Regions from separate parts of the Kocuria sp. TGY1127_2 genome, predicted to be linked through region 2. Evidence: predicted binding sites of a transcription regulator. Region 2 holds the regulator's gene; the other holds the start of a gene.
What was found. The regulator LexA, encoded in region 2, represses DNA repair genes until DNA is damaged. The targets are predictions, from matches to a motif close to TCGAACANNTGTTCGA.
Positions count from the first base shown of each region.

Region 1: a site for LexA is predicted at 1,263-1,278, ahead of uvrA (excinuclease ABC subunit UvrA). Genes of this name have one in related genera too.

Region 1 covers NZ_AP022834.1:1,385,276-1,397,011, reverse strand. Annotated here, with positions in the region: gene uvrA (excinuclease ABC subunit UvrA) at 1-1,199, opposite strand, end outside; gene sake_RS06345 (MBL fold metallo-hydrolase) at 1,377-2,045, shown strand; gene sake_RS06340 (formate--tetrahydrofolate ligase) at 2,132-3,829, opposite strand; gene sake_RS06335 (RNA helicase) at 3,957-6,566, shown strand; gene sake_RS06330 (alpha/beta fold hydrolase) at 6,590-8,020, shown strand; gene sake_RS06325 (GNAT family N-acetyltransferase) at 8,166-8,675, shown strand; gene sake_RS06320 (SOS response-associated peptidase) at 8,700-9,473, opposite strand; gene sake_RS06315 (lipoate--protein ligase family protein) at 9,455-10,147, opposite strand; gene sake_RS06310 (SulP family inorganic anion transporter) at 10,317-11,736, shown strand, end outside.
Region 2 covers NZ_AP022834.1:2,020,691-2,032,426, forward strand. Annotated here, with positions in the region: gene sake_RS09020 (RNA methyltransferase) at 1-73, opposite strand, end outside; gene rplT (50S ribosomal protein L20) at 214-597, opposite strand; gene rpmI (50S ribosomal protein L35) at 683-877, opposite strand; gene infC (translation initiation factor IF-3) at 1,034-1,747, opposite strand; gene sake_RS09040 (DUF1844 domain-containing protein) at 2,056-2,517, shown strand; gene sake_RS09045 (SseB family protein) at 2,551-3,411, opposite strand; gene priA (bifunctional 1-(5-phosphoribosyl)-5-((5-phosphoribosylamino)methylideneamino)imidazole-4-carboxamide isomerase/phosphoribosylanthranilate isomerase PriA) at 3,414-4,154, opposite strand; gene sake_RS09055 (hypothetical protein) at 4,164-4,331, opposite strand; gene hisH (imidazole glycerol phosphate synthase subunit HisH) at 4,328-5,092, opposite strand; gene hisB (imidazoleglycerol-phosphate dehydratase HisB) at 5,093-5,707, opposite strand; gene sake_RS09070 (histidinol-phosphate transaminase) at 5,765-6,892, opposite strand; gene sake_RS09075 (LysM peptidoglycan-binding domain-containing protein) at 6,916-7,308, opposite strand; gene lexA (transcriptional repressor LexA) at 7,597-8,325, shown strand; gene sake_RS09085 (ATP-dependent DNA helicase) at 8,418-10,457, opposite strand; gene hflX (GTPase HflX) at 10,487-11,736, opposite strand, start outside.

The DNA of each region.
Region 1 (11,736 bases), 640 kb from region 2:
TAGGCGTACACGCCTTCAAAGCCGGACGTATAGCGGCGTTCGCGACCGAACCTGTTCCGGTATGAGACCTCGACCTTGAAGTCCTTGCCGTCCAGGATGGCGTTCCGCGCCTTCTTGGAGAGATCTTTCCAGGGCGTGTTGAGGTCGAAACCGACTTCCTTGCCCAAACCCGCAAGCAACCGAAGCCAGTACTCCGTGGTGGATTTTCCTTGGGACCAAGGGGCGATAGCGCCCTCGCCCAAGCTCTTCTCCGGGTCGGGTATGACCAGCCCCTCATCGACTTCCAGGCGTGACCCGATGCCGTCGCACTCAGAACACGCGCCGAATGGACTGTTGAATGAGAAGGCCCTGGGCTCGATCTCCGTGGTCTCGATCGGATGTTCGTTGGGGCAGGCCAGATTCTCGCTGAAAGTTCTTTGGCTGTCCTCAGATTCGTCGTCGACGAAGTCCACGACAACGCGGCCGTCCGCGAGACCGAGGGCGGTCTCGATCGAATCCGTGAGCCGTTGGTGGATCGATTCCTTGATGACCAAGCGATCCACCACCACGGAGATCGTGTGCTTGTACTGCTTTTTGAGTTTGGGGGCCTCGGAGAGCTGAACCTGCTCGCCGTCGATGATGGCTCGCGAATAACCCTGTTGGGTCAAGGAAGCGAAGAGATCGGCGAACTCGCCCTTGCGCGAGCGAACCATCGGCGCAAGAACCTGCAAACGAGTCCGCTCGGGATAGGCCATCAGCTGGTCGACGATCGCCTGGGGGGTCTGCTTCTCGATGGGCTCACCGCAGATCGGGCAATGCGGGTGCCCGATCCGAGCCCACAGGAGACGCATGTAGTCGTAGATCTCGGTGATCGTTCCGACCGTGGACCGCGGATTCTTGGACGTCGATTTCTGATCGATGGACACTGCCGGCGACAGGCCCTCGATGAAGTCCACGTCAGGCTTGTCGACCTGCCCCAAAAACATTCGCGCATAGGCTGAGAGAGACTCCACGTACCGACGTTGCCCTTCGGCGAAGATGGTGTCGAAAGCCAGCGACGATTTGCCCGAGCCCGAAAGTCCGGTGAAGACGATCATTGCGTTACGCGGGATATCCAGATCCACATTCTTGAGGTTGTTCTCCCGGGCGCCCTTCACGAGGATACGGGTGAGGTCTTGTGGGGTACCGGGTTCGTGTCCCTGAATGTGCTGAGTGGTCATGAACTGCCTGTCTGCGTGGTTGCTAATGATCGGGAGTCCGCATCCGAACGCGGGCCCATCCATTCGAAGATTTATTCTAACGAACCTGTGACTTTTCGGGGTTGGAATCGGCCCAGGGTGAACGTCACCCTCGCGCGGGTTGCGCGCGAGAGCCGGATACGACCTACACTCGAGAGCATGATGGCAATCGCTACCGAAAAGATCGATCTGAGTGACGTCACCATCCGTTATATCAGCGTCTCCGAGATGGACAACAAGGTCTATCTGGTGACCTGCAAGCAAACGGGTACTCAGCTCCTGATCGATGCGGCGGATGATCCCGACGCAATATCACGGCTCGTGGCCGCCGGCGCCCACGACGTCGACGCCCAATGTGCCTGCTGCGGAAACGTGCAGTTGATCGTCACGACCCACTCGCACTGGGACCACGTCCGGGCCCTGCCCGAGATCAAATCTCGGTCCGAGGCGCTGACCGCATGTGGAGCCGAGGACGAGTCCGATATCAACGTACCGATGGACATTACGTTCGAAGACGGCGACACCGCCGATCTGGAGGGGTTCTCGTTGGATGTGATCGGACTGTCAGGGCACACACCCGGCTCCATAGCATTGGCTTACACGCCGGAAGAAGGTCCCACGTACATCTTCACCGGTGACTCCTTGTTCCCTGGCGGCGTCGGAAAGACGGGTTCCCCCGAAGCGTTCGAATCACTCCTCCACGACGTCACGACCAAGATTTTCGACGTCTACGATGACGCGACCGTGATCCTGCCCGGTCACGGCGATTCGACCACGCTGGGAGCCGAACGGCCTCACCTGCAGGAATGGGCCGAACGCGGCTGGTAGTACAACCTATCCATAAGTGAGACCCCCGTTCCGGGCAAGGAGTGGACTTCTCGGATCGGGGGTCTGTTGCGTGTGGAGTCCTCGGGTCAGAAGAGCCCCTGCATGCTCCCGGCGTCGTCGAATCCGATACGTTCCGCCGCGGGGTGGCGCGAAAGTCCCGGCATAGTCCTCATGGTTCCGCAGATGGCGTAGGCGTAACCCGCCCCTGCGGCAAGGCGAACTTCCCGAACCGGGAGCCTCCAGCCGCTAGGGGCGCCCTTGAGCCCCGGATCGGAAGAAATGGACAGGTGCGTCTTGGCGATAACGACCGGAAGATTGCCGAAGCCCAGTCTTTCGTACCGGTCGAGCTGTTGTGCCGCGGCCGCGCTCAGATCCACGCCGTCGGCACCATAGATATTCGTGGCCACTTTCTCGATCTTGTGAAGGATGGGGTCGTTCACGTCGTAGGTGAATTGAAGTTCTCCCGGCTCCTCGCAAGCCCGAGCGACGGAGTCAGCAAGTTCCGTCGCCCCGGCTCCGCCCAAGGCCACGCCCCGATGAATGGCGGCCTCTGCGCCGGCTTCTTGGGCGATCTCACGGATGACCTGATGTTCGGAATCGTGATCCGTGGGGAAAGCGTTGATGGCCACCACGGGCGAGACCCCGAAGGATCGCACAATCTCCAGGTGCTTGCGAAGATTCGGGGCTCCGGCAAGGACGTCCTCCGGGCTCTCCTCCAGCATCTCTGCCGGCAGCGGTCGGCCGGGAGCGATGTTGTAACGGCCGGAATGGGACTTGAGCGACCTCACGGTGACCACCAGCACCGCGGCATCGGGTCGAAGGCCACTGGTGCGGCATTTGACGTTGAAGAATCGTTCAGCTCCCATGTCAGCGCCGAAGCCGGCTTCGGTGATGACGTAATCCGAATGTTCCAGGCCCACGTAATCCGCCACAATCGATGAGTTCCCCGTCGCGATGTTCCCGAACGGGCCCGCATGGATCAGGGCCGGACTGTGCTCCAGTGTCTGCATGAGGTTCGGTTTGATCGCGTCGGCCAGGATCACGGCCATCGCACCATCCGCCTTGAGGTCTCGAGCGGTAACGGGTGCGCCATCGTGGTTGAAACCGACGACGATTCGCGCCAGGCGGTCCTGAAGGTCGTCGAATCCCTTGGCCAATGACAGGATCACCATTACTTCGCTGGCGGAGGTGATGTCGAATCCCGTTTGCCGGGTCACTCCATCCGCCCGTTCCCCGAGCCCAATGACGACGTTGCGCAGCGCCCGGTCATTGACGTCGAGGACGCGACGCCACGTGATGGTTCGTTCGTCGATGTGAAGTTCGTTGCCAAAGTGCAAGTGATTGTCCAGGATGGCCGCGAGCATGTTGTGGGCCGCGGTCACCGCGTGGAAATCCCCGGTCAGGTGAAGATTGAGTTTCTCCATCGGAACGATTTGGGAATATCCACCGCCGGCAGCGCCGCCTTTGATTCCGAAGGTCGGGCCCATCGACGGCTGACGGAGGGTAAGCATCGCATTTCGGCCGGTGGCGGACATCCCCTGGGCCAGCGAAACGCTAGTGGCGGTTTTTCCCTCACCGAGCGGCGTCGGGGTAACCGCCGTCACGACCACGTATTTGCCCCGCCGCCTTGCGTCAGGCGTGGAATCGAGCTCGATTTTGGCAACGTGCCTGCCATAGGGTTCGAGTCGGCTCTCAGGGATTCCCGCGCGTGCGGCAACGTCCGCGATGGGTTCAAGTGTGGCGGCCTGGGCGATCTCGAGGTCGGTGGGAAAGGCTTCGCTCATGCGTGACTCCTGGTTTCGTGGATGACCGTAATCATTATCCCGCGGCAGAACCAGAACTGACGAAGTTCTCCACACCGCATGTCTCCGCGGCCGTAGCCCTCTGTGGGGCCCGTTATCATGGGGAGCAATGAAACTTCTCGAAGCCCTGGACCCTCGATTCGCTGAATCGGACCATCACTATTTCCGAGGGGACTACGCCTCGAATCCCCTGAGTCATGAAGAGATCTACGAAGGCTTCTCCACGTGGATTGCGTCGCGGGACATGGAGCTTTACACGGCTCAGGACGAGGCAGTTCTCGAGATTGCCGGAGGAGCGAATGTCATCCTGGCGACTCCGACGGGATCCGGCAAATCGACGGTCGCGGTTGCCGCCCACTTTGCCGGTCTGGCGCAGGGGCAGCGTTCCTATTACACCGCGCCGATCAAGGCGCTGGTTTCTGAGAAGTTCTTTGATCTGTGCGCGATCTTCGGCGCGGAAAACGTCGGCATGATCACCGGCGACTCTTCCGTCAATGCGCAGGCCCCGATCGTGTGCTGCACGGCCGAGATACTGGCCAATGTGGTGCTGCGCGAAAGCGACGGAGCCGACGTGACACAGGTGATCATGGACGAGTTCCACTTCTATTCCGACCCACAACGCGGGTGGGCTTGGCAAGTCCCTCTCCTTGAGCTCCCTCAGGCCCAGTTCCTCCTGATGAGCGCGACCCTTGGGGACGTCTCCCGATTCGAGCGCGAGCTCACGGACCTGACAGGCCGCGAAACCGCATATGTTACCAGCTCGGAGAGGCCGATTCCTCTCCATTACTACTATTCCGAAGAACCGGTCCATGAGGCGATCGAGGAATTGGTCGCCACGGGCCAGGCACCGGTCTACGTGGTTCACTTCTCCCAGCTGCAGGCCATGGACCAAGCTCAGGCGCTCATGAGCCTCAATATTCTCAGCAAAGACGAGAAAGAGCGGATATCCGAGTCGATTGCTGGCTTCCGGTTCTCATCCGGATTCGGCAAAGTCCTCAACAAAATGGTCCGCCACGGCGTCGGCGTGCACCATGCGGGCATGTTGCCCAAATATCGCAGACTCGTCGAACAGCTCGCTCAAACCGGCCTTCTCAAGGTCATCTGTGGCACCGATACCTTGGGCGTCGGCATCAACGTTCCGATCCGCACCGTGTTGATCACGGCCCTGTCAAAGTTCGACGGAGAACGGACACGCCGGCTCAAGGCTCGTGAATTCCATCAGATCGCCGGTCGCGCGGGTCGCGCCGGATATGACACCGCTGGCACCGTCGTCGTGCAGGCGCCTGAACACGACATCGAAAACGCCAAGATCGTGGAAAAGGCCAGGCAGAAATTCGACGGCGATGAAAAGAAGATTGCGCAGTCGACTCGGGGGAAGAAGAAAAAAGCGCCCCAGGGTTTTGTGGCCTGGTCCCGGAAGACTTTCGATCAGCTCGTGCAAGCCGTTCCCGAGCCGTTGACCTCAACCTTTACTGTCACTCACTCGATGCTTCTGAATCTCCTCGAGCGTCCGGGTGACCCGTTCGCCGCGGCCAAGAAATTGTTGACCGAGAACCATGAGCCCAGGCCCCGCCAGCTTCAATTGATCCGGAAGGCGCTGGGAATCTACCGCGAACTCTTGGCGGCGGGAGTCGTCGAACGGCTGGATGAACCAGACGAGGAAGGCCGGACCGTTCGGTTGACGGTCCAGCTCCAAGAGAACTTCGCACTGAACCAGCCGTTGTCCCCCTTCGCTCTCGCAGCTCTCTCACTTCTTGACAGGGAAGACCCCAATTACGCCCTGGACGCGGTTTCCGTGATCGAAGCGACCCTCGAGAAGCCTCGTCAGGTGCTCAACGCCCAAGAGAAGAAGACCCGTGGGGAAGCTATCGCCGCCATGAAGGCCGAGGGTCTGGACTATACCGAGCGGATGAACGCGGTGGACAACATCACGTATCCACAGCCGCTCGCCGAAATGTTGGAGGAAGCCTTCGAAACGTATCGCTCCGGTGCACCGTGGATCGCCGAATTCGAATTGGCACCCAAGTCGATCGTCAGGGACATGTACGAACGGGCGATGGGTTTCGGCGATTTTGTTCAGTATTACCAGCTGTCCAGGTCCGAAGGTATCCTCCTCAGATATCTCTCCGATGCCTACCGTGCTCTGCGCCAGACGGTGCCGGTCTCGGCTCTTACCGAAGAGCTCGAGGACCTCGTCTCGTGGCTCGGTGAATTGATCCGCCAAACCGACAACTCCCTGATCGACGAGTGGGAGAAGATGACCTCAGGCGAGGACGTCGAGCCCACGCAGGATTCCCTCGAAGACTTGGTGGCAGAGTCCGCGCCCAAGCTGACCGACAACAAGCGCGCTTTCACGATCATGATCCGCAACGCGATGTTCCGGCGGGTCGAACTTTTCGCTGAGGAAAAGGAAAAGCTCCTCGGAGAACTAGATGCCGACCATGGTTGGGACGCGAACCGGTGGGCGGAGGCGATGGATGAATACTTCGATGAGTACGACGACATCTTCACCGACGCCGAAGCCCGCTCGCCACGCCACCTCACTCTGGACACGTCCGACCCCGATGTTTGGACGGTACGGCAGGCCTTTTCCGATCCTGAGGACAATTTCGACTTCGGAATCACCGCGAAGGTCGACCTCCTGTCCTCGGACGACGTCGGGGCGCCCGTGATTCGTGTTGACCACGTGGGCGCCCTAAAGGATGCGCCGCGGGACTGATCCCGGGGACCTAGAATGGGTCCATGGCTCACCCCGGAACATCCCCCGTCCCTCACTCCACCGGCCCGACCCACCGCATTGGTGACCTGGAGCTGACCGACCACCGGTTCCGCGTCCCGTTGACGCACGCTTGGTCGTGGGGGCACGAGACCGAGTACAGCGACGTGGATCGTCACGGCCTAGATGGTGTGTCGATCGATCTCTTCGCCCGCGTCGTAACGCATCGTGGTCCAGAGGGTCTAGGTGAGCCGGAGGAACGCCCGTACTTTGTCTATCTCCAGGGCGGTCCCGGGATGGCCTCGCCGCGGCCCATGACGGATTCCGGTTGGGTCCGGCACATGGCGAAGGCGTATCGGGTGGTCCTTCTGGACCAGCGAGGCACGGGTCTTTCCACACCGATCTCGGCGGGTGGCCTGGCTCGTTTTGGATCCCCCGAAAAGCAGGTCGCGTACCTCGAGCACTTCCGGGCGGACTCGATCGTGGCCGACGCCGAATGCGTGCGGGCGACGTTGACAGCGAGTGAGTCGGAAAAACGCTGGGCCAGCCTCGGGCAGAGTTTCGGCGGATTCATCACGTTGACGTATTTGTCCTTCGCACCGAATTCTCTCCTTCATTCATGGATGACCGCGGGACTGGCTCCCATCAACAGCTCACCCGCAGAGACGTACCGATCGACTTTCGACCGCGTGGCGGAGCGCAATGCCCAATACTACGACTGGTACCCCGAGGACCAGGCCCGCGGCGTGAGGATCGCGTCCTTCCTCGAAAACCACGACGTCCGGTTGGCCTCGGGCGAACGTCTCACGGCCCATCGGTTTCAGATGCTCGGTCATCACCTCGGTGGAAATTCGCGCGTCCACGGCTTGCATTACCTTCTCGAGTCGGCCTTCTCAGAAGGACCGGAACGACTCTCGGAGAGATTCCTGACCGACGTCGGAAACGCCGTGTCCTTTGCGGGCCAGCCGTTGTATGCCCTCATGCATGAAGCAATATATTGCGACGGACCGGGGGTGGCCAGCAACTGGTCGGCGGACCGGATCCGCTCGTCCCGGCCGGATTATTCCGAAGAAGCCGATCCGTTGCTCTTCACAGGAGAGATGATCCATCCCTGGTACTTCGCCGAAGACCCTGCCCTTTCGCCCGTGAACGAAGCGGCAGAGTTGTTGGCTCGCAAAAGTGATTGGGGAAACTTGTACGACGTGGACCAGTTGGCTCGCAACACCGTCCCCGTAGCCGCCAGCGCCTACCGTCACGACGTCTATGTGGACTTCGACCATGCGATGGAAACAGCGTCGAGCGTTTCGAATCTGCATACGTGGACATCGAATTCAATGCACCACGATGCGCTCGGGCACAATACGGAAGAGGTTCTGGCCAATTTGGGCCGCATCCTCGTGGAGGATGGTGCGCTCGAAGAGAGCCCTGTTCTTTTCACCGATCACAAGACCGTCTGAGCGTTCGCAATAGGACATCACCACACGATTTGTAGGCTCGTATTTCTTTGAGTCATCCCGTAAACGCAATCTGACAGCTAGGCTAGTATCTGACGACCCACGGTCACACGGCGTGACCGGACGGAAAAAAACTCGGGAGGTTATCGTGAGCGGCACGATCACACTTATCGGAAAAACGTGGGCCAACACCCGCCCCCTGAAGGTCACGACGCGACCGGTCACGGCCGAGGACTCGGATGGCCTCGCCAAGCTCTTTTTCACCTCGTACGACGACCAGGACGTCATCGGCAGCCAAGCCGAGGCCTTAGAAATCATCCACAAAGTTTTTGCCGGAGAATACGGCAACCTCATCGAGTCCGCTTCGCCAGTGGTCGTCGACGACTCGGGCCGGCTCGTGGCCGCTGCCCTGGTACTGGATTCCCGGGTAGGCAACGACGTCCCGAATGCCCCGTACGTGTTCGAATTGTTCACGGCTGCCTCGCGCCGGCGCGAAGGGTTTGCGGAACAGCTGCTGCGCATCGCAATCGATGAACTTTATCGTCAGGGACACGAGGAAGTTGCACTGCGCATTGCGGAAGACAATTCTGCCGCGCTGGCCCTGTACCTCACTCTGGACTTCAAGCGGTGGATCCCGGAGGACGACTCCGAGCTCTAGCATCACGTGCCTCGACGGGCCGGACTAGATCAGTCGGGAGACTGGCTCTGTCAGTTCCGGCCCGTTGTTCGCGACCGATCCCACTTCCCGGCCGACTTCGGTCAGCATCCACCCCGCTGCGACGTCGTACGCATTATCCCGGATCCGCGCCACGGCTTCCTCAGCACCGTGGACGCCACGCAACCAGGTCGTCAATTCGTCCTCGGTCTCCCCTGTGTATCGCAGCGGTATAGGGAGGCGGTCGTGAAGTCGGCTCAGTTCAGCCAACGTTTTGTTGTCCTGGACCCGGTCCTCATCAGGCGAGGAGGTGGTGAGAATGGTGGTCGAGAGAAGCCACTGTCCCTCGTTCTCCCCCGACGGGATCTTCCACCACTCATAGAGTCCGGCGAAGTAAATGCTGTCTTTCGGGTTCTCCGGGTGGACGAAATACGGCGTTTTGGTCGTCTTGCCTTTGGCCGAGCCATCATCACGATACGCTTTGGCCCATTCGTAGTACCCGTTGGCGGGGACGGCGCACCGTTGAGCCTTGACCGCATGGCGGAAAGTCGGTTTTTCGACCACGGTCTCCGAACGAGCGTTGAATGCTCGCGACGAGAAAGACTCGTCCTTGGCCCAGCGCGGCAAAAGGCCCCAACGAGCCGAATGGATTTCACGAGTCCAGAACTCCCGGTCCTGGTGATCGACCAGTATTGGCACGGTCTGCGTCGGGGCCACGTTGTAGTTTCCCATGGCCTCGGTCAGTTCGACGCCGCCCAGCAGGTCGCCTACGGCTCTCGCAATCACGTATCGTCCGCACATCGCTTATTCCACTCCTCGTACTCGTCCAGCACCGCGTCCTCAACATCATCCCACTGAACCTCCGGCACGGTCATCGACACGGCTCCGACCGTTTGCGGATCCATGGGGATTCCGAGGGCCTGGTATATCTCGTCGAGGACAGAGCGCAAAGGTTCCGGTCGACCGATCACGATTCCCGCCGAGAACCACCACCCGCCGGCGACTACTCGTTGAGCGGTGCCAATCAATTTGACCCGCTCTCCGCCCGCGAGAACCCCGTGGACGCTGAATTCCCCAGCACAGTACTCGCGCATCAGCTCACCGATTCCGGCTCTCACCCCGAGGCCTTCGAGTGCACGCACGTAGAGGTCACCGAATTCTCGGTACCGCCGCTTGTTCCCGCTCGTCGCGTCGGCGTCATGAGCGAGGTGGTCCACGATCATGCAATCCTCGTGATAAGCCGCAGCACGTCCTCCAACCTTCCGTACCCATGGGGTGAAACCGTGCTTTTCGCAGGCGGACAGGGCTTCGTCGAAACCCGGGTTGAGTTCGTCCCGTCGACCGAAACCAATGATGCGGTTCGGCCGCGAGATCCTGAGCAAAGGTTCTTCCTGCCCAGCAGCGATCCGACGCAATCGGCTCAAAGTTGACTCGTAGTCCTCGACGACGGAATCGAAGTGACGTTCAAACAGCATGTTCTGCTCCGCTCTGGAATCCGACTCTACGAGGTTACCGTTTTCCGACGACGTCTTCGTTCCGGGGAATCAGGACGGGTCCGATATTCTTGGTTCTGCTGTAACTCCAGGTCAGGAGCGTATCCCTGTGGCATCTTCGTCCGCACCCCCTTCACATCGCGTCACCGTGATGTCCGCGCTGCGCAACCCCCGCCGCGGTATCACCGAAGTTCTAGCGGGCGTCGTCACTTCCTTGGCCCTGATCCCGGAAGCTACCGCATTCGCGATTGTCACCGGCTTGGACCCGCGCACCGGACTCTTCGGCGCCGTGATCATCGCACTCGTGACCTCGGTATTGGGCGGTCGCCCCGCCATGGTGTCGGCGGCCGCGGGCTCGGTGGCCCTCGTCGCTGCTCCACTCATCATGAGCCATGGTCTCCAGTACTACCTGACGGCGGTCATCATGTCGGGGGTCATCCAGATCCTCCTGGCCGCATTGGGTGCGGCCAAGTTGATGCGTTTCATCCCGCGGTCCGTGATGAAGGGGTTCGTCAATGCCCTGGCCATCCTCATCTTCAGCTCACAGTTGTCCGAACTGATGAGCGTCCCCTGGCTCGTGTATCCGCTCGTGGCTTTGGGACTCCTGGTCGTCTTCGTCCTCCCCCGGTTCACGACGGTGGTGCCTGCTCCGCTAGTTGCCATCGTTGCGGTCACGGGGGCCGCTCTCCTCGCGGGAGGCGGCGTCCCGACCGTCGGTCAGAAAGGGGCCCTCCCCGATGCACTGCCTACCCTTGGCTTGCCCAACGTACCCTGGACCGTCGATACGTTCACTACAGTGGCACCCGTGGCCTTCGCCATGGCGGTCGTCGGCCTGATCGAATCATTGTTGACGGCCAAGCTCGTCGACGATCTGACGGATACGCATTCGCACAAGACGCGGGAGTCATGGGCCCTCGGCGTCGCCAACGTGATCTCGGGAATGTTCGGATGCTCCGCCGGGTGCGCGATGATCGGCCAGACCATGATCAACGTCAAAGCGGGCGCGCGTACACGGCTCTCCTCCGCTGTCGCAGCATTGTCCGTGCTCGCCCTGATCCTGAGCCTCCACGGGGTTCTGGCGATCATTCCGATGGCCGCGCTCGTTGCCGTGATGATCTATGTTTCCTTCACGACCTTCGACTGGCATTCGATCAGCCCACGTTTGCTCAAACGAATGCCCGTCGCGGAAACCCTGATCATGATCCTCACGGTCCTGGTGACGGTGCTGACCAACAATTTGGCTCTCGGCGTGGGCGTTGGTGTCATCGCCGCAATGATCGCTTTTGCTCGACGAGTCGCGCACGTTGTAAACGTGACTCGGAGACTCACGTCCGATGCAGACGGAACACCCCTGAGCGTGAGGTACTCGATCCACGGGACGTTATTCTTCGCATCATCGAACGATCTCTACTACTCGTTTCGGTATGCGGACGATCCTCAAGAGATAGTCCTGGATTTCGATGACGCTCAAATATGGGATGCTTCCACGGTGGCTGCGGTCGATTCGATCACCCACCGTTACGAAAGAGACGGACATGAGGTCCAGGTGGTTGGCCTGGACCCCACGTCCG
Region 2 (11,736 bases):
CGATGTCTTTGACACGATCGGCGGCCGGGTTGATCAGGGTGCGCTCGCGTGAGAGCGTCTCGAAAATATCCACTGTGCCAGGCTACCCGAAGCCGACGGACCCACACCGCGGTCGGAACCGGGCATGCAAAAACGACGACGCCGCCGCGCCGACTCCACGGTGGGAGAGGGTGCGGCGGCGTCGTTCGGTGCCCGGGAAGGCTCCGCGCGGCCTTAGGCGGCCTTGGCTGCGGAGGTGTCCTCGGGAAGGTTGTTCTTGGCGATGTCGATGAGGGCCTTGAAAGCGGTCGGCTCGTTGACGGCCAGCTCAGCGAGCATACGACGGTCGACCTCGACTTCAGCGGCCTTGAGGCCCTGAATGAAACGGTTGTAGGTCAAACCCTCGGCGCGAGCAGCCGCGTTGATGCGCTGGATCCACAAACGGCGGAAGTCGCCCTTCTTCTTGCGACGGTGGTCGTAGCTGTAGACGAGCGAGTGCGTAACCTGCTCTTTGGCCTTGCGGTACAGGCGCGAACGCTGCCCACGGTAGCCGGACGCACGGTCCAGAGTTGTACGACGCTTCTTATGGGCGTTTACCGCCCGCTTCACACGTGCCACGTGTGTACTCCTAACTGTTCGGTGGGCCGCGGCGAAGGGGCCCAGAATTCTAGTGAGACGGCCTGAGCCGCTCGGGGCGAAGTGACTACTTGGTCAGCATCTTCTTAATGACCTTGGCCTGACCGCCCGTGACGATCTGATCGCTCGCGAGGCGACGAGTCAGACGGGAGGACTTGTGCTCCAGGTAGTGGCGGCGGTTGGCCTGCTGGCGCTTGACCTTGCCCGAACCTGTCAGCTTGAAGCGCTTCTTGGCACCAGAGTGAGTCTTCTGCTTCGGCATATCAGCCGTTCTCCTAACGTTCTTCTCCCTCCACGCTCCGTGGAGCGTGACGGGTTGGACTTGCAGTGACCGTTCAGGCCACTGCTGGCGGGGATCCTGCCACGCGGAAGCAAATCCGACGTGCCGCAGGGTCAACCGAAACGGCTGAGCCCTTGTTTACTCTGCGGAGGAACTGGGCTTCGGTGTGGCCGAAGTCTCGCTTTCCTGCCCCTTGGCTTGATCTTTGAGCTCGGCAGGCATGGCATCTGCCATGCTGTTGGTCACCGGCTCCGCATTGCTGGTGTCCACGCGCTCACGCGTCTTGCGGCCACCGCCCTGCTGGTTCTTCTGATCGCGGCGTGCCTGGGCACGTGCCTCAGCCTTGTTACGCAATGGTCCGATAACCATGACCATATTGCGGCCGTCCTGGCGGGGGTTGGACTCGACGGCCCCTACCTCTGCCAGATCGTCAGCCATGCGCTCGAGAAGCCGGACGCCCATTTCGGGGCGCTGCTGCTCGCGACCGCGGAACTGAATCATGGCCTTGACTTTGTCACCTGCGGCCAGGAAACGCTTGGCGTGCCCCACCTTGGTTTCGTAGTCGTGGTCATCGATCTTCAGACGGAAACGGATCTCTTTGAGCACCGTGTTCGTCTGGTTCCGACGAGACTCGCGCGCTTTGACCGCGGCTTCGTACTTGTACTTGCCGAAGTCCATGAGCTTGCATACCGGCGGCTTGGCGGACGGTGCTACCTCGACCAGATCAAGATCCGATTCGCGCGCCAGACGCAGGGCGTCTTCTACGCGGACAATCCCAACCTGTTCACCGCTTGGGCCTACCAGGCGGACTTCCGGGACGCGGATACGGTCATTGATACGTGGATCGCTAATGTGGCACTCCTGTAGTTAGCGGGTTTCCCCATAGGTTGTTCGTGCATGCAACGGCAACAAAAAAGCCCCCGTTGCTTTCAAACGGAGGCATGGCCCAATGATCCAGATAGCACCCGCCACCACTGGCGAGAGCACCCGAGTCTTCGGGGCGCAACCCGGCAATCCACTGGACTGACGCGGGTGGGAGACATGCTCCGCTTGAAACTCCTCAACACTATACACCATGGTTACCCTGGGGCCCAGTGGCGTTCCCGACAATCTCCGTCACCCAGGACCGAGTCCTCGCATCCTTGTGGGAAGCTTGGGTTATGACCAACAATCCTTCATCCCAGGACTCGACTTCAGGTGAGCACCCGCAGGAAACGTACAGATTCGACGAGGCTGCTGCGGCGACCCAGAACACCTCAGGTTCTGAACCCACACCTGAGGACATCGAGGCCATAGGCCAGCAGATGCGCGATATCGCCGATGTCGCGGCCGTCGAAGTCATCACCACTTCAGCCGTGCACATGATGAGTGCCGCAGCCGTCAAGTGCGGTCTGGCCGCCGAGGAAGACGCGGCTGAGGTCAAGGACCTCGATGAGGCGCGCAAACTCATCACGGCGCTCGCAGGTTTGGTAACCGCTGCCGCCCCCGAAATCGGGTCGCAGCATGCCGGTCCGCTGCGCGACGGCCTTCGCTCGTTGCAACTTGCATTCCGCGAAGCGTCGATCGCTCCAGACGCGCCGGGCCAGGGGCCGGGCGAAAAATTCACCGGCCCCGTCTTCTGACCAGCCGATCTGCGAACTGGCGGGGTGCTCAGCTCAAGCTGACGCCGCACGCAAGCGGATGTCGGCAGAGTCGACTCGCTCCGCCAGAATTTCATGGGTAGAAAACCTGTTTTGGAACCCTTGCACGACGTCGTCGAGTTCCTGCTGGTCCAGACCCGGTCGAATCGAAAGTTCGATGCTCAATTCGGGGCCCGGTCCACCGCCCGGCAAAATGTGGCCATCAGCGTCGCGGCAGCCAACTCCTCTTCCGGGCGCCATGTTGACCGTGGCAATGTTCGGTTCCGCAACACCGCACTCCTGAAGAGCTTCGAGCACAGCCGGATCGGAGTACGCCGGACGCCACCGTTTCCCCTTGGCTATCGCCCACATGGCCGGTCTGCGAACCACGAAGGTCAGATCGGTTCCTGGATTGAGCACGAGCATCTGGTTTTCGTCCTCAACCGCTGACAATGCAATTTTTCGGGAATCAGCGGCCACAGGCCGCGCTTTTTCATGCCACGAGGTCAAAGCATCCACGTTGGAAAATACCGGCAAGGCCTTGCGTCCGTCGGGAGCTTGGATGCTCACGAGCGCCATATCCGATTCCTTGTCCGAGACCAGACCCGTTTCGGTGATGTGTGATTGGGACAACTCGGCCAGTACCGGTGCAAAGAGCCGAATTCCGGCCATGGCGTCTACCACGAATTCCTCTGGCGCTTCTCCTCGCGAGAAACGCTTCAGAGCGTCCGCGAGTTCTGCCGGTGTCCTACCGTCATCCCTGGGGTACTGATGGGTGTGGGAGGTCCCCTCCCCCAAGTCCCGACCCTTCCAGGGTTGACCACCGGTGTCCGTTTCCCGACCGGCGCTGGCCAATTGGGCCTGAATGTGCGCGGGCAGATCTTTTTTGTCGGCCATGGCTATTCGGGGCGACCCGCGACGTCGAGGGCCTCGACGAGAGTGAACTTCCCGGCGTACAGCGCCTTTCCGACGATGGTCCCTTCGACACCGCGGGGAACCATAGCGCGGAGGGCCTCGAGGTCGGCGAGCGACGAGATCCCGCCCGAAGCGACGACGGGTTTGTCCGTCCGTTGCGCGACTTCCGCCAACAATTCGGTGTTCGGCCCCTGCAGGGTTCCGTCCTTGGTAACGTCGGTGACCACAAAACGTGAACAACCATCGGCATTGAGCCGGTCCAGGACCTCCCAGAGATCCCCGCCTTCCTGAGTCCAACCGCGGGCCGCAAGGGTGGTCCCACGGACGTCTAGTCCGACCGCGATGAGGTCACCGTGTTCTGCGATCACGCGCCTGGTCCACTCCGGATTTTCCAAAGCCGCTGTGCCCAGGTTGATCCGGGTTGGTTCGAGCTTCAAAGCCCGATCCAGTGATTCGTCGTCCCTGATGCCTCCGGACATCTCGATTTTAAGGTCCAGGGCCTGCGAGACTCGCTGAAGCACATCGAAGTTGTTGCCGCGACCGAAAGCTGCGTCCAGGTCCACCAGGTGCAGCCATTCGGCACCCGCCTCCTGCCACGCCAGCGCCGCTTCCACGGGGTCGCCGTACCCCGTTTCGGATCCGGCCTCCCCTTGGACGAGTCGCACGGCCTGGCCGTTGGCGACGTCGACCGCGGGCAAGAGCTCCAGGCGATCATTCGGATTCATGCGGTCCCCTTAATCAAGAGTCGTAACGTAAAAACCGTAAGCGAAAAGAACCACCGCGAGAACCCAAAGAACGATTTGGGCGATGACCGTGATTTTCTGCTTTCGGAGTGAAATTGCGCCCCCGGCGAGAAATGCGCCGAAGGTCATGAGCAAGAGGCCTGAGACAATAGGGCTCATCGCGGCTCTTCTCCTCTCGGTGTGATGTCTTTACTGGCCAGGTCGACGGGCTCGCCCTCGGTATCCAGGCGCCTTGTACGCGGCAGTGACCCCAACCAGTTTCTGAGCAATTGAAGACCCGCGGCGGAAGATTTCTCCGGGTGGAATTGAGTTGCGGACAAAGGTCCGTTTTCGACCGCCGCGATGAATGGTCCGCCGTGATGCGACCACGTGACCTGCGGAGGCTTCATAACCTCTATGGTCTGGTCGAATTCCCATTGCTGAACGCCATAGGAGTGCACGAAATAAAAACGTTCGTTTTCAATTCCTTGGAAAAGGACGGTCTCGGCAGGCGGTTGCACACGGTTCCATCCCATGTGCGGCACGACGTCGGCTTTCAAACGCTCCACGAGACCCGGCCACTCGCCGAGCCCATCCGTCTCCTCTCCGTGCTCATCACCGTGCTCGAAGAAAACCTGCAGACCGACACAGATACCGAGCACCGGTCGAGACCCTGCGATACGGCGGCCGATCATGCGAGGAGCGTCCGCAGCGCGCAGGGCGCCCATCACGGCGGAAAAGGCTCCCACTCCTGGAACCACCAGCCCATCAGCACCCAGGACGTCACGCTCGGATCGAGAGAGCACGACGTCGGCGCCAGCGGCTTCCAGCGCTCGAACAACTGAGCGAACATTGCCGGCACCATAATCCAGGACCGTTACCGTTGGCCGGTCGGAACTCTCCGGCTCCTGATCCTTCAATGGATTCTCCGAAGACGCCATCTACAGAGCTCCCTTGGTGGACGGAATTCCTTCGACACGTGGATCCGGCTCAACCGCCTCCCGCAGTGCCCGGGCCAATGCTTTGAACTGGGCTTCAGCGATATGGTGCGGATCCCTCCCTGAAACGACCTCCATGTGGAGACAGATCCCCGCGTGAAAAGCGATGGCCTCCAGCACATGGCGCACCATAGAACCCGTAAAGTGCCCGCCGATCAAATGGAATTCGAAACCGGCCGGCTCACCGGTGTGCACGAGGAAGGGCCTGCCGGAAATATCGACCACAGCACGAGCCAGGGCCTCATCCAAGGGGACGGCCGCCTGGCCGAAACGACGTATCCCGCGCTTCTCACCGAGGGCCTTCTTGAGCGCATCTCCCAGGACGATCGCGGTGTCCTCGACGGTGTGGTGGACATCGATATGCGTGTCGCCCGAACACTGGATGTCCATGTCGATCAACGAGTGCTTGGACAAAGCGGTCAGCATGTGGTCGTAGAACGGAACCGATGTCTCGATGTGCGATGAACCCGTTCCGTCAAGGTCGATCGTGACGGACACGTTGGATTCGCTCGTCTCACGCTCAAGACTCGCGGTGCGTGCCGTTGATGGGGTCGTCATGACTCTCCTGCGGTCAAGAGGGCGCGGCCCTCGCTGTTGTGGTCGGTTCGTAAAGCGCTAGCTCGCGGCGCTCCCGGGGGCGCGATGCTTTTCGACGTGTTTGTCCAGACTATCGAGAAAAGCGGTGGTCTCTTCCTCCGTGCCCGCGGTGACTCGCAGATGGCCTGCAATGCCGACGTCCCTGATCAGCACGCCGTCTTCGAGGAGATCCTTCCACAGGCCGTGACTGTCGTGGATTCCCCCGAAGAAAACGAAATTCGAGTCGGATGAGGCCGGTGCAAGTCCCAGACGCCGCAGGTGATCGACGATCCGGTCCCGCTGAGTCTTAATGTTTTCGACGTTAGCCAGGAGTTGCCCACGATGGCGCAATGCTGCGAGGGCGGTTGCCTGCGTTATCGCCGAGAGGTGATAAGGGAGCCTCACGAGCATGACGGCATCCACTACGCTCGGATCCGCCGCGAAATAGCCGAGTCGGGCACCGGCAAAGGCGAACGCCTTGCTCATGGTGCGTGTCACGATGAGCCGCTGCCGCCCCGGCAAAAGCGTCAGAGCGGTCCGTCGGGGATCACGAGCGAACTCCGCATACGCCTCGTCAACCACGACGATGCCGTTGAACGACGATGCAGCTTCGTATACGGCTTCGACGACATCGAGATCGAGGCCGGTACCCGTCGGATTGTTAGGAGAGCACAGAATGGTGACCTCTGGCCGAGCTTCTGCGACTTGCCGCGCGGCAGACTCGGCGGTGAGGGAGAAGTCATCAGCGCGCTCACCCTCGATGAATTCGGTATTGGTGCCGGAGGCCAAGAGCGGATACATCGAGTAAGTCGGCACGAAGCTCATCACGCTTCTGCCGGGACCGCCGAATACTTGCAGGATTTGCTGAAGAATTTCATTCGAGCCGTTGGCAGCCCACAGATTTTCCGTACGCAACTCGTGGCCCAGAAACGCGGCGAGTTCGGAGCGGAGCTCGACGAAGTCGCGGTCCGGGTATCGATTGAGGGTCTTTGCGACCTCTCTGACACCATCCGTAATGGCGTCGACCACTTCCACAGGCACGGGATGCGTATTTTCATTGACGTTCAAGGCATAAGGAACCTCAAGCATGGGGGCCCCATAGGGTGAACGACCCCTGAGGTCATCCCGAAGGGGCAGGCTATTCAACGCATCCAATGAATCAGTCACCCCCTCATCTTAAGGACTGCAGATCATCCCTCGGAAATCACCGGCACAATAAGACGCTGTCCCGGAGTAACGCGGCCGCTCGAAAGATCGTTCAGGTCATTGATCTTCGCAATTGCCTCCCGGGTGTCCCCACTGGGATCCACGTCCCGAGCAATATCCCACAAAGTGTCACCGCTGCCGACCGTGACGGTCTTCGTCACAACCCCCGCACTTTCGGTGCCTGCATTGGCCGTCCCTGCAGCGAAAAACATCATCAAAAGCGCTGCTGCAATGATCACGGTCGAGAGGAGCGGCAAACCGAAGAACACAAAACGACCGCGGCGCGTCAAGGTCATCGGCGAGTTCTTGGACGGAGTAGCTTCTGGTCGGCGGATCCACTCCGTGTCGCGGTTCTTAAGGGACAGAACGGTGCGCATCAGATGATTCCTTCATGTTGAGCGAGAGTGATCGATACTCGAATATTTGTTCGAGTTCGTACATCTGTTCTACCAAACTATTCGAACACTGTCGAGAAAAATAGAACACATGTTTGATTTGCCACCTTCACTGGCCTAGCCTGAGAGGTAACATGTCGGCTCGATCGGCTGGATGACGCGCTTCTTTCTCTTCCTGAAAGCCAGGGCTCAGCGTCTTTCTCCGTCGGTCGTAGTCCTAGTACACACAGGGCGACTGACAACTTAAGCTCCCCAGGGAAGGACGAACCGGTGGCCACCCAGCTTCCTCAACAGGCCAAGCCGCTTACCCCGCGTCAGCGCAAGATCCTCGAGGCCATTGCCTCATCCATCGCGACGCACGGTTACCCTCCGTCCATGCGGGAAATCGGTGACATCGTCGGCCTATCGAGTCTGTCCAGCGTGACCCATCAGCTCTCCCGCTTGGAGAGCCTGGGCCTGATACGCCGGGACCCCAAACGTCCGCGGGCCATAGAAGTCCTCTGCGATATGCCTCTGGGTGAGGAGGCCCCCAGCGCCCCCGCCCCGAACGGCCAGGCCAAGCGGGCCCCCGGCAACGATGACCAGAAGGTTGTCCAGCTGTTCCCAGAGAACGACGCCGAAGGTTCCACGGCTCAGGTTCCCCTGGTCGGAAGGATCGCGGCCGGTGTTCCGATTACTGCGGAGCAGCATGTCGAGGACGTCGTCGCGCTCCCCCGGCAATTAGTTGGGCAGGGCCAATTGTTCATGCTCGAAGTCCGAGGCGACTCCATGGTCGAGGCGGCAATTTGCGATGGAGATTGGGTTGTCGTTCGGCAGCAGAACAATGCGGAGAATGGCGATATCGTCGCCGCGTTGCTCGACGAAGAAGCAACCGTCAAGACATTCCGTCAACGGGACGGCCACACCTGGCTGCTGCCGCAGAACCGTCAGTACGAACCAATCCTCGGCGATCACGCAACCATCATGGGCAAGGTTGTTTCGGTACTTCGTTCCGTCTGAGCCACCACCGTCGCGTCAAAAAAGCGCTTCAGTCGTACCAGCTGGCTGAAGCGCTTTTCCCGGTTGGGTCGGAGCCGAAGCGGGCTCGGAGGCTAGTCTGCCGAAAGCCTTCTCAGAGCGGCAGTGACGATGGGCAGTTTGTCGGTTGTCCAAAGCGGTGGAAGCGCGCTGCGCAAGAATCCGCCGTACCGGGCCGTCGCCAACCGGGAATCCAGCACCGCGACCACGCCTCGATCGTCGTGAGCGCGGATCAGCCGCCCGGTACCCTGTGCGAGTCGAATTGCCGCATGATACGCGGAAATCGCCATGAAGCCGTTTCCTCCCGATTGGCTCACCGCGCGTGTGCGTGCGGAGGACAATGGATCATCCGGGCGCGGGAAGGGGATTCGGTCGATCATAACCAAGCGGCAGGACTGGCCCGGGACGTCTACCCCTTGCCACAGACTCATGGTCCCGAAGAGGCATGTGTCTGCGTCTTCCGTGAACTCCTTGACCAAACCTCGGAGGGAAGACTCCCCCTGCACCAAAATGGTCAGATTCGAATTGTTCCGAACGTATTCTGCCGCCTGTTCCGCGCCTCTTTTGGACGAGAACAGGCCTAAAGCTCCGCCTGACGAGGCTTCGACCAGTTGGAGGATTCGTTCCAATTGCTCTTCGGAAACGCCCCTACCCGGTTTGGGCAAGTCCGAAGCGAGGTAGAGCATCCCCTGCTTCGGATAGTCGAACGGCGAACCTACGTCGAGCCCTTCCCATGTGGGCGCTTTCTCGCCCTTGAGCCCGAGCGATCCGGCCACCGAATCGAAAGAATGACCGATGGACAATGTCGCCGAGGTCAAGATGACTGTTCGGTCTTGGAACAGCCCTTCCCGGAGCCGCGACGCCACGGAAAGCGGGGCAACATTAATCGTCGCAGGGTCGGTATCGGCCGCCGCCACATAGCCCCGACCTGGCTCCCAACCGCCGACGCGGCTGATCCAGACGACCTCGTATTTGCCGTCTGCGCCTAGCGTTCTTTCCGCCAACTCGAGAACTTCGGTCAATCGGGCTCGGGCCATTTGTCGCCCGGCGTCCGAGTCCTTGCCATCCGGCTTGGTGTCTGACAATGCGGCACGGCTGGCATCTCGCACGAGTTCCATGGCTCGTTGCAGGTCCGGCGTCAGGCCGTGAGCCATGAGTTCGGCAGGCTTACCGGTGCATGCTGCGTCCAGGGCCTCGGCGGCAGAGTTGAGCGGCTCATGGGCGGCACTCGTGTTTTTCCTGATCGCCCGGGCGGCCGACCGAACCATGACGGGCGAAATTGCCCCCGTCACCGCGCCGGTCACTCGGTCCACGAGCTCGTGTGCCTCATCGACGATCACCGTGTCGTGCTCGGGAAGAACGCCTATTCCCTCGAATGCGTTAATGGCCAGGAGAGCGTGATTGGTGATGACGACGTCAGCTTCTCCCGCTTTTTGCCGGGCAAGCTCGGAAAAGCATTCCTCGACGAGCGGGCATTTTCTCCCCAAGCATTCCGATGCGGTCACCGAGACGTGGCGCCAGGCCTTGTCGCTCACACCCGGCAACAGCTCATCCCGGTCGCCGGTATCGCTTGTCTCCGCCCAGGAGCGCAGACGCACGACCTCTTCCGCGAGTCCCGAACTGGACTGATCAGGATGACCCGAGGCAGATGCCCCTTCGGAGTTCAGAGAGAAGAGCGAATTGGGGTCTTCCTCATCCGGGTATCCGCCCTCGAGCTTATGAAGGCAGACGTAATTGTTCCGCCCCTTCAGCAGGGCGACGTCGACCGGGCGTTCGAGCTGATCGTTCAGAGCCTCGAGCAGTCGAGGCATATCCCGGTTCACAATCTGGGACTGGAGAGCGAGGGTCGCCGTGGCCACCACGATGGGCGATTCGGCGTCTATCGAATGCCGGATCGCGGGCACCAGATATGCCAAGGACTTACCAGTGCCCGTGCCTGCCTGGACCAAGAGATGCTTGTTCATCTCCAGGGCCTGGGCCACGTGGGCAGCCATGAGCCTCTGCCCATCCCGCCTTTGCCCACCGGATCTCTCTACGGCCGTGTCCAGCAGTTCCAGCGCGTCCTTTGCTCCGGGCAGAGTCTCTGGCTCATCGCCCCTCAGCGCAGCGTCCATGTGCGTTTCCCTCCGCGCGCTCAAGCGTCCTAGACCGTGTATTCGTGCAATTCGGATGCCGTATCCGGCCTCACCAGGACCGACATTCTCGTTCCGTTTTCTTCGAACTCGGTCGACAGTATCTCGGCATCCCAGGAGTGCAGACGAGAGACGATTTCGCCGTGTGTATAGGGAACCAGAATTTCCAGCCGCACGTCCGGCCGCGGGATGGTTTCCGAGATGAGCTGCTTGAGCTCCTCGATTCCGGCTCCCGTCCGTGCCGAAACCACGGCGTGCCGCGGTTCGCGTTGGCGTAAACGCTCGATGACGTACGGGTCGGCGGCGTCTGCCTTATTGAGGACGATGATCTCCGGCACGTCGCGGGCGTCTACGTCGGCCAAAACTTCGCGCACTGCACGAATCTGCCCTTCCGGTTCCGGGTGGGATACATCAACGACGTGCAGGACCACGTCAGCATCGGCGACTTCTTCAAGTGTCGAACGAAAGGCCTCGACCAATTGGGTCGGTAGAGAGCGAACGAATCCAACGGTATCCGAGAGCGTATACCCGATGCCGTCCGGTGTTTCCGCTTTGCGCACCGTGGGATCCAAGGTTGCGAACAGCGCATTTTCGACGAGAACGCCTGCATCCGTCAGCCGGTTGAGCAACGACGACTTGCCGGCGTTGGTATAACCGGCGATCGCAACGGACGGAACGTGGTTGCGACGTCGGTTGAGTCGTTTGGTTTCGCGTGCCGGTTTCATTGCCGCGATTTCGCGACGTAATTTTGCCATGCGTGTGCGGATACGACGTCGGTCCAACTCGATCTTGGTTTCTCCGGGCCCGCGAGAGCCAATGCCTTCGCCACCGGCAGCCCGACCACCGGCCTGACGGGACATTGACTCGCCCCAGCCGCGCAAACGCGGCAACAGGTATTCCAGCTGTGCCAATTCGACCTGAGCCTTGCCTTCACGCGATTTGGCGTGCTGCGCAAAGATATCCAGGATCAGCGACGTGCGGTCGATGACCTTGATCTTGACGATGTCCTCCAAAGCGCGTCGCTGCGACGGCGCCAATTCGGAGTCGACGATCACGGTGTCGGCGCCGGTCGAGTTCACGATTTCACGGAGCTCTTGAGCTTTTCCGGATCCCAAGAAAGTTCCCGGATCCGGTTTGAGGCGCCGCTGAACCAAGCCATCCAACACTTCCGAACCCGCCGTCTCCGCGAGAGCTGCCAGTTCACGCAAAGAGTCCTCGGCTTCGGTTTGCGTTCCTTCCGACCAAATACCTGCAAGAACCA